One region of the Methylocystis borbori genome, then DNA from elsewhere that is predicted to be linked to it. Evidence: predicted binding sites of a transcription regulator. Region 1 holds the regulator's gene; the other holds the start of a gene.
What was found. Region 1 encodes HrcA, which represses chaperone genes, less so after heat shock. Its sites were predicted from a motif close to GTTAGCACTCNCNNNNNGNGAGTGCTAAC; they were not measured.

Region 1 (3,412 bases):
ATTGCGGCCATGTCGAGCGCCGCCCCGACGTCTGCCCCGAATGCGGCGCCGAGGACGCGCTCGCCGCCTGCGGGCCCGGCGTGGAGCGTCTCGCCGAAGAGGCGGCGACGCTCTTCCCCGACGCCCGCATCCTCACGCTCTCCTCGGATTTTCCGGGCGGGGCCGAACGGCTGCGGCGCGAATTGGAGGAGATCGCCAAAGGCGCCTTCGATATCGTCATCGGCACGCAGCTCGTCGCCAAGGGCCATAATTTTCCGCATCTGACGCTCGTCGGCGTCGTCGACGCGGATCTTGGCCTTGGCAGCGGCGATCCCCGCGCCGCCGAGCGCACTTTCCAATTACTCAATCAGGTGACGGGGCGCGCCGGGCGCGGCGACAAGCCCGGCCGGGCGCTGATCCAGACCTTTCAGCCCGGCCATCCGGTCATCGCCGCGCTGCTGTCGGGCGACGCGGAAAAATTCTACGCGCAGGAGATCGCGATCAGGGAGCGCGCCGGCCTGCCGCCCTTCGGCCGGCTCGCGGCGCTGATCGTCTCGGCCAAGGACGCCGGCGTCGCCGAAGCGCATGCGCGGGCGCTCGCGCGCGCCGCCCATGAGCTTCAGCCATCGGCGCGCTATCGCGTCGCCCCGCCCGGCGCCTTCGCAACAGAGGGCGAGATCGCGCTTTTCGGACCCGCCGAGGCGCCGCTCGCGCTGATTCGCGGCCGCTATCGCTTTCGGCTGCTGGCGAAGGGTCCGCGCGGCGCCGACATGCAGGCCTTCCTGCGCGACATGCTCGCAACTGGGCCGAAGGAGCGCGGCGGCGTGCGCGTGCAGGTCGACGTCGATCCGCAGAATTTTTCTTAAGCGCGGAGCGATTTTCAGCCGCCGCCGACGACGCGCGCCACCACTTTAGCCGTGTAATCCACCATCGGCACGATACGCGCGTAATTGATCCGCGTCGGACCGATGACGCCAAGCGCGCCGATGATGCGCCGATCGGCGTCGCGCAACGGCGCGGCGATCATCGAGGAGCCGGAGAGCGAGAATAGCTTGTTCTCCGAGCCGATGAAGATGCGCACGCCCTCGCCCTGCTCGGCGCGCTCGAGGAGATCGATCACCTCGGTCTTGGTTTCGAGATCGGCGAAGAGCAGCCTCACGCGTTCGAGATCGTCCGCGGCGGTGAGGTCCTCGAGCAGATGCGCTTGGCCGCGCACGATGAGCTGACGATCCTCGGAATTGGCGCCCGTCCAGCTGGCGAGCCCCGCGCCGACAAGGCGCGCCGTCAATTCGTCGAGTTCGAGCTTCGCCGCCTTGCGGGATGCCTCGATGCTCGCGCGCGCCTCGGCCAGCGTGCGGCCGCTGATGCGGGCGTTGAGATAATTCGCCGCTTCCGTCAGCGCCGAGGCCGGCAGGTCGCGCGGCACCGGAATGACGCGATTCTCCACCCTGCCGTCGTCGGCGACGAGAATCGCCAGCGCGCGTTCGGGCTCGAGGCGGACGAAATCGATCTGCTTCAGGCGCACATTGTCCTTCGAGGCGACGACGACGCCCGCGACGCCGGTCAGACCCGACAGCAGGCTCGTCGCCTCCGAGAGGACGCCGGCAAGATCATGGTCTTTCGAGGCCGCCTCGACTTCCGCCGCTATGCGGGCGCGCTCGCTTTCCTCCAAGTCGCCGATCTGCAGCATCGAATCGACGAAGAAACGGAGGCCAAGCTCCGTGGGAAGTCGGCCGGCGCTGGTGTGCGGCGCGTAGATGAGCCCGAGCTCCTCCAAATCCTGCATGACGTTGCGCACGGAAGCCGGGGACAGCGTCATGGGAAGAAGGCGCGATAATTGGCGCGAGCCCATGGGGTCGCCCGACGCCAGATAGCCGTCGACGATCTGCCGGAAGATTTCGCGCGACCGGTCGCTGAGCTGAGCGAGGCTGGCGGCCGAGGGAGGGACGAGCGGGACGTGTCGGATCATGACAATCAGAATATCGCATCGGCGCGGGCGCGAAAAAAGCCCGGCTGCGAAACCATTTCGCAGCCGGGCTATGTATGACGCCGAGAGGCGAACCGCTCAGAGGCCGAGATTGTCCCAGCCGATCAGCGCGCCGATGCTCTTGATATTATAATTGACGCCGAACCGGGCGATATGGGTGTCGAGGTGATTGCCCTGATAGACGCGATAGGCGCCGGGGAAGCCGACGCTGGCGCCGTTGGGGCCGTTCAGGCTCGTGTACTGATACTCCGCCTTGACCGACCAATTGTCGAACACAGCATATTCGAGGCCGGCGCCGACCACCCAGCCGGCCTGCCAGACCGGTTGGTTATTGCCCATGAATAACGCGCCGTTGACGAAATCGCTGCCGGAGGAGCGGACCTTGCCATAGGCGAGACCGCCGGTGATGTAGGGCAGGAAGCGTCCGAAGGCGTAGCCGAAGCGCAGGCGCTCCGTGCCGAACCATTGGATGCGGGCCGCCGAGCCGCCGACGAAGCTGTTCGAATTGGCGCGAATGTCGGCGTAGGAGAATTCATCCTCGTAACCGACAACGACGCCATTGGCGAACTGCCAGTTATAACCGCTCTGGTAGCCGACGAGATAGCCGCTGGTGCCGAACGAATTCGAGGTCTGCAGGCCGAAGAACGGGGCTGCGCCGCCAAACGAATAGATGTTCGAGGAATAGCTCGCGTCTCCGCCGCCATAGGCGCCGCTGACGCCGATATGAAAGCCGTCCCAGCTGAAAGGCGCCGGCGGCGGCGGAAGCGGCGGAGCCTTACGGCTCGGGAGGTCGGCGGCAGAAGCCGCGCCGATCATGAAAACGGACGCCAAAGCGCCGGCAATAATAGTTTTAATGGTCATCTGACGCGCTCCAATCGGCCGAAGCCGCGCCCTCCCGAATGGAGCGGCGGTTTCAAATGCAAGGTAACATCCTCAACTCTGAGACGTAATTAATCTTCGGGCCGCGGACGCGGTTTTTCCCGCGCCGTTGCCAAACCGCCACACCTCCATGCAAGCCGCTGTTTAAGCGCGGCGTTCACTTGGCGCGCGCGATGAGTGGGCTCGCCAGCGCGCCGAGACTGCGCTCATAGGCGTAAAGGGAGAAATGCGACTCATAATAACGGCGGGCCGCGCTCGCGCGCCGCGCGGCTTCGTCCAAAGGCGCGCGCGCCGCCGCTTCCGTCAGGGCGCGGGCGAATTCATCGGGCGAATCGGCAAGCGCGAGATCGGCGAGGCGGAACGCCTCTTCGTCCATGCCGCGCAGCGCTTGCCGCGTCGCGACGAGCGGCAGGCCGCTCGATAAAGCCTCGACGGATTTGATCGAGAGGCCGGCGCCGCTGATCGTCGGCAGCAAAGCGAGGCGCGCGCCCGCATAGATGGCGCCGGGATCCTCGACGCGGCCCAGGAACCAGCCCTTATATGCGGCGTAAACGTCGGGCGCCCGCG
Region 2 (3,412 bases), on a different contig from region 1:
CCTCGACGGCCGCGCGGGTCGCGTTGAGGGCGTCGTCGACGCGGTCCTTCTTCTCCTTCACCTCGACTTCGGTCGCGCCGCCGACGCGGATCACCGCGACGCCGCCCGCGAGCTTAGCGAGACGCTCCTGCAGCTTCTCGCGGTCGTAGTCGGAGGTCGTCTCCTCGATCTGGCTCTTGATCTGGGCGATGCGGCCTTCGATGTCCTTCTTCTCGCCGGCGCCGTCGATGACCGTCGTATTCTCCTTCTCGATGCGCACGCGCTTGGCGCGGCCGAGCTGGGTAAGCGCGACGTTTTCGAGCTTGATGCCGAGGTCCTCGGAGACGACCTGGCCGCCGGTGAGAATGGCGATGTCTTCGAGCATGGCCTTACGGCGATCGCCGAAGCCCGGCGCCTTGACGGCGGCGATCTTCAGGCCGCCGCGCAGCTTGTTGACGACGAGCGTCGCGAGCGCCTCGCCCTCGACGTCCTCGGCGACGATGAGCAGCGGCTTGCCGGTCTGCACCACCGCTTCGAGGATCGGCAGCAGCGGCTGGAGCGAGCCGAGCTTCTTCTCATGGATGAGAATGTAGGGATCGTCGAGTTCGGCGATCATCTTCTCGGCGTTGGTGATGAAATAGGGCGAGAGATAGCCGCGGTCGAACTGCATGCCCTCGACGATGTCGGTCTCGGTCTCGAGGCTCTTCGCCTCTTCGACGGTGATGACGCCTTCATTGCCGACTTTCTGCATCGCCTTGGCGATTTCCTCGCCGATGAAGCGGTCGCCATTGGCCGAAATCGTGCCGACCTGGGCGATCTCGTCGTTCGAGGTGACCTTCTTGGAGTGCGCCTTGAGGTCGGCGACGATGGCTTCGACGGCGAGGTCGACGCCGCGCTTCAGATCCATCGGGTTGAGGCCGGCGGCGACGGCCTTGGCGCCCTCGCGGGCGATCGAGGCGGCGAGCACGGTCGCGGTCGTCGTGCCGTCGCCGGCGAGATCGTTCTGCTTGCTGGCGACTTCACGGACGAGCTGGGCGCCGAGATTCTCGAACTTATCGGAAAGCTCGATCTCCTTGGCGACGGTGACGCCGTCCTTGGTGATGCGCGGCGCGCCGAAGCTCTTCTCGATCACGACGTTGCGGCCCTTGGGGCCGAGCGTGACCTTCACGGCGTTGTTGAGGATTTCGACGCCGCGCATGATGCGGTCGCGCGCGTCGGTGGAGAAACGAACGTCTTTGGCAGCCATTTATTGAACTCCTGGAGAGAGACGAAAGCAAACGGGCCGGTCGAGTTAGTCGACGATTCCCAGAATGTCGCTTTCCTTCATGATGAGCAGGTCGTCGCCGTCGATCTTGACCTCGGTGCCCGACCATTTGCCGAAGAGCACGCGGTCGCCGGCTTTGACGTCGAGCGGAACGAGCTTGCCGCTTTCGTCGCGCGCGCCGGGACCCACGGAAATCACTTTGCCTTCCTGCGGCTTCTCCTTGGCGGTGTCGGGAATGATGATGCCGCCTTTAGTCTTTTCCTCGCCTTCGAGTCGCTTGACCACGACACGGTCGTGGAGGGGACGGAACGCCATTGTGAAGTCTTCCTTTTCTGCGCCTGGGGCGACGATGGCGCCGCCCGTCGGCAAAGGGATATGCGAATGCCTGTTGGCGCTCGCTCTCAGTGAGTGCCAACAGGCTCTCCTGAGATATGGGCGAGAGCGCAAGCTGTCAAGTTGGGGACAGTTGGATAATTTTCGGCGCTGTGGCCTCGCCGCTACAGCGCCCCTCCGACAATTGGCCTTATCCATAAGTCGGCGTCGTATCGGCAGTATTTGGGTCTGAAGTCGGCCCCCGTGAGCGAAAAATCCGGGAAGAGAAATGCGCAAATTCTTGCTCGTCTGCTCCCTGGCGGCGTCATTCAGCCCTCTCGCCGTCTGCGCGGCCGATTTGCCGGCCTACAAGGCGCCGCCGCCTCCGCTCGCGGCGTCGCCCTGGCAATTCGCATTTGGGACCCGCTACTGGTTCAGTTCGGGCAATCATAAATATGATTTTTACAACGCGGACATCCCCGATCTATTGATTTCGCGCCTCACTTTTGGCGACCTGACGGGACATTCGGCCGAGACCTTCTTTCGCGTCGACCACGAGAGCGGCGTCTTCCTGAAAGGTTTTCTCGGCGGCGGGACGCTCGCGAGCGGCAAGCTCAATGACGAGGACACTGTCGCCGCGATGTATGGCGTCTACAGCAACACGGTCCATGTGCAGAGCGGCGGCTCGCTCAAATATGTCACCGTCGATCTCGGCTATAATGTCATAGAGACCAGATTGCCGACCGGCCAGCCGGTCAGGATCGGCCCCTTCGTCGGCTATAATAATTTCCATGAGCGGATGAATTCATTCGGCTGCGCGCAGGTGCTGTTGAATGCAAACGTTTGCGCTACGGCTCCGCCGAACGCGGTTTCTTATCCGACGAGTCTGGACGGGCTCGATTTCGACGCTTCATGGAATTCGCTCCGGGTCGGCGTCGGCGGCGACGTCGAACTTTTGCCGGGTCTGCGGGCGTCGCTCGAAGCGGCCTGGATTCATAGCTGGCTATGGAACACCGACTATCACAATTTTCGCCCCGAAATCCGAGGCGTGCAGCAGTCGGGCAAGGGCGACGGTTTTCAAGTCGAAGGCCTCCTTGCCTATGATCTGACGCCGCGTTTCAACGTCGGCGTCGGCGGGCGCTATTGGCAATTCAGCGCGCCGGGCAAGGACTATGGCGAGAGCCGAGTCGGCCGGCCCGCCACGCCGATCTACTCATTTTCGCAACGCTATGGCTTTTACTTGCAGGCGGGCTACCGCTTTGGCGGGTCTGACGATCCGACCGGCGCCGGCGATTTTGGCCCGCTCTTCGGCAAAGCCGAGGCGGAGCCGCATGAGTGGGGCGGCGTCTATCTCGGCGGCCATGTCGGCTATGGTTTCGCCGCCGCGAAAGACACGACCCTCGGCGCGCGTTCGCCGGAAGCGGCGATCCTCCAGACGGACGCCAGGGCGCCTTTCTCGCAGCGCTCCGACATCGCGGGGTTCGTCGGCGGCGGGCAGATCGGCTATAATTGGCGCTTGCATCCGCTTCTCGTCGCGGGTCTCGAGACCGATTTCGCCTACGCCAATATCGGCGGCTCGTTCGGCGCTTCCGCCGACTTCGCCGACCGTCGGAATTCCGCCGCCAGCACCAAGCGGCTCCTCGAATGGCTCGGGACCGTGCGCGGGCGCTTCGGCGTTCTGCCGCGCGACGACATGATGCTCTACGCCACGGGCGGCTTCGCCTATGGCCAGGTCTCGGCGCGTGGGGCGCTTGGCGAGGGCAACAGGTTCTGCGCGCTGAATTTTTACTGCTCGGCGGGCGCCTATTCAGGCCTCGCGACGGGCTGGACGGCCGGCGCGGGCTTCGAATACGCCGT

Region 2: groES (co-chaperone GroES) is a predicted target of HrcA. The motif match lies at 1,631-1,659, and genes of this name have one in related genera.

Annotation. Positions count from the first base shown of each region.
Region 1 is NZ_JAZHYN010000008.1:58,663-62,074, forward strand. Features, by position in the region: gene V3H18_RS04405 (primosomal protein N') at 1-845, shown strand, start outside; gene hrcA (heat-inducible transcriptional repressor HrcA) at 860-1,948, opposite strand; gene V3H18_RS04415 (outer membrane protein) at 2,045-2,827, opposite strand; gene V3H18_RS04420 (glycosyltransferase) at 3,003-3,412, opposite strand, start outside.
Region 2 is NZ_JAZHYN010000046.1:8,158-11,569, reverse strand. Features, by position in the region: gene groL (chaperonin GroEL) at 1-1,225, opposite strand, end outside; gene groES (co-chaperone GroES) at 1,271-1,558, opposite strand; gene V3H18_RS13430 (outer membrane protein) at 1,845-3,412, shown strand, end outside.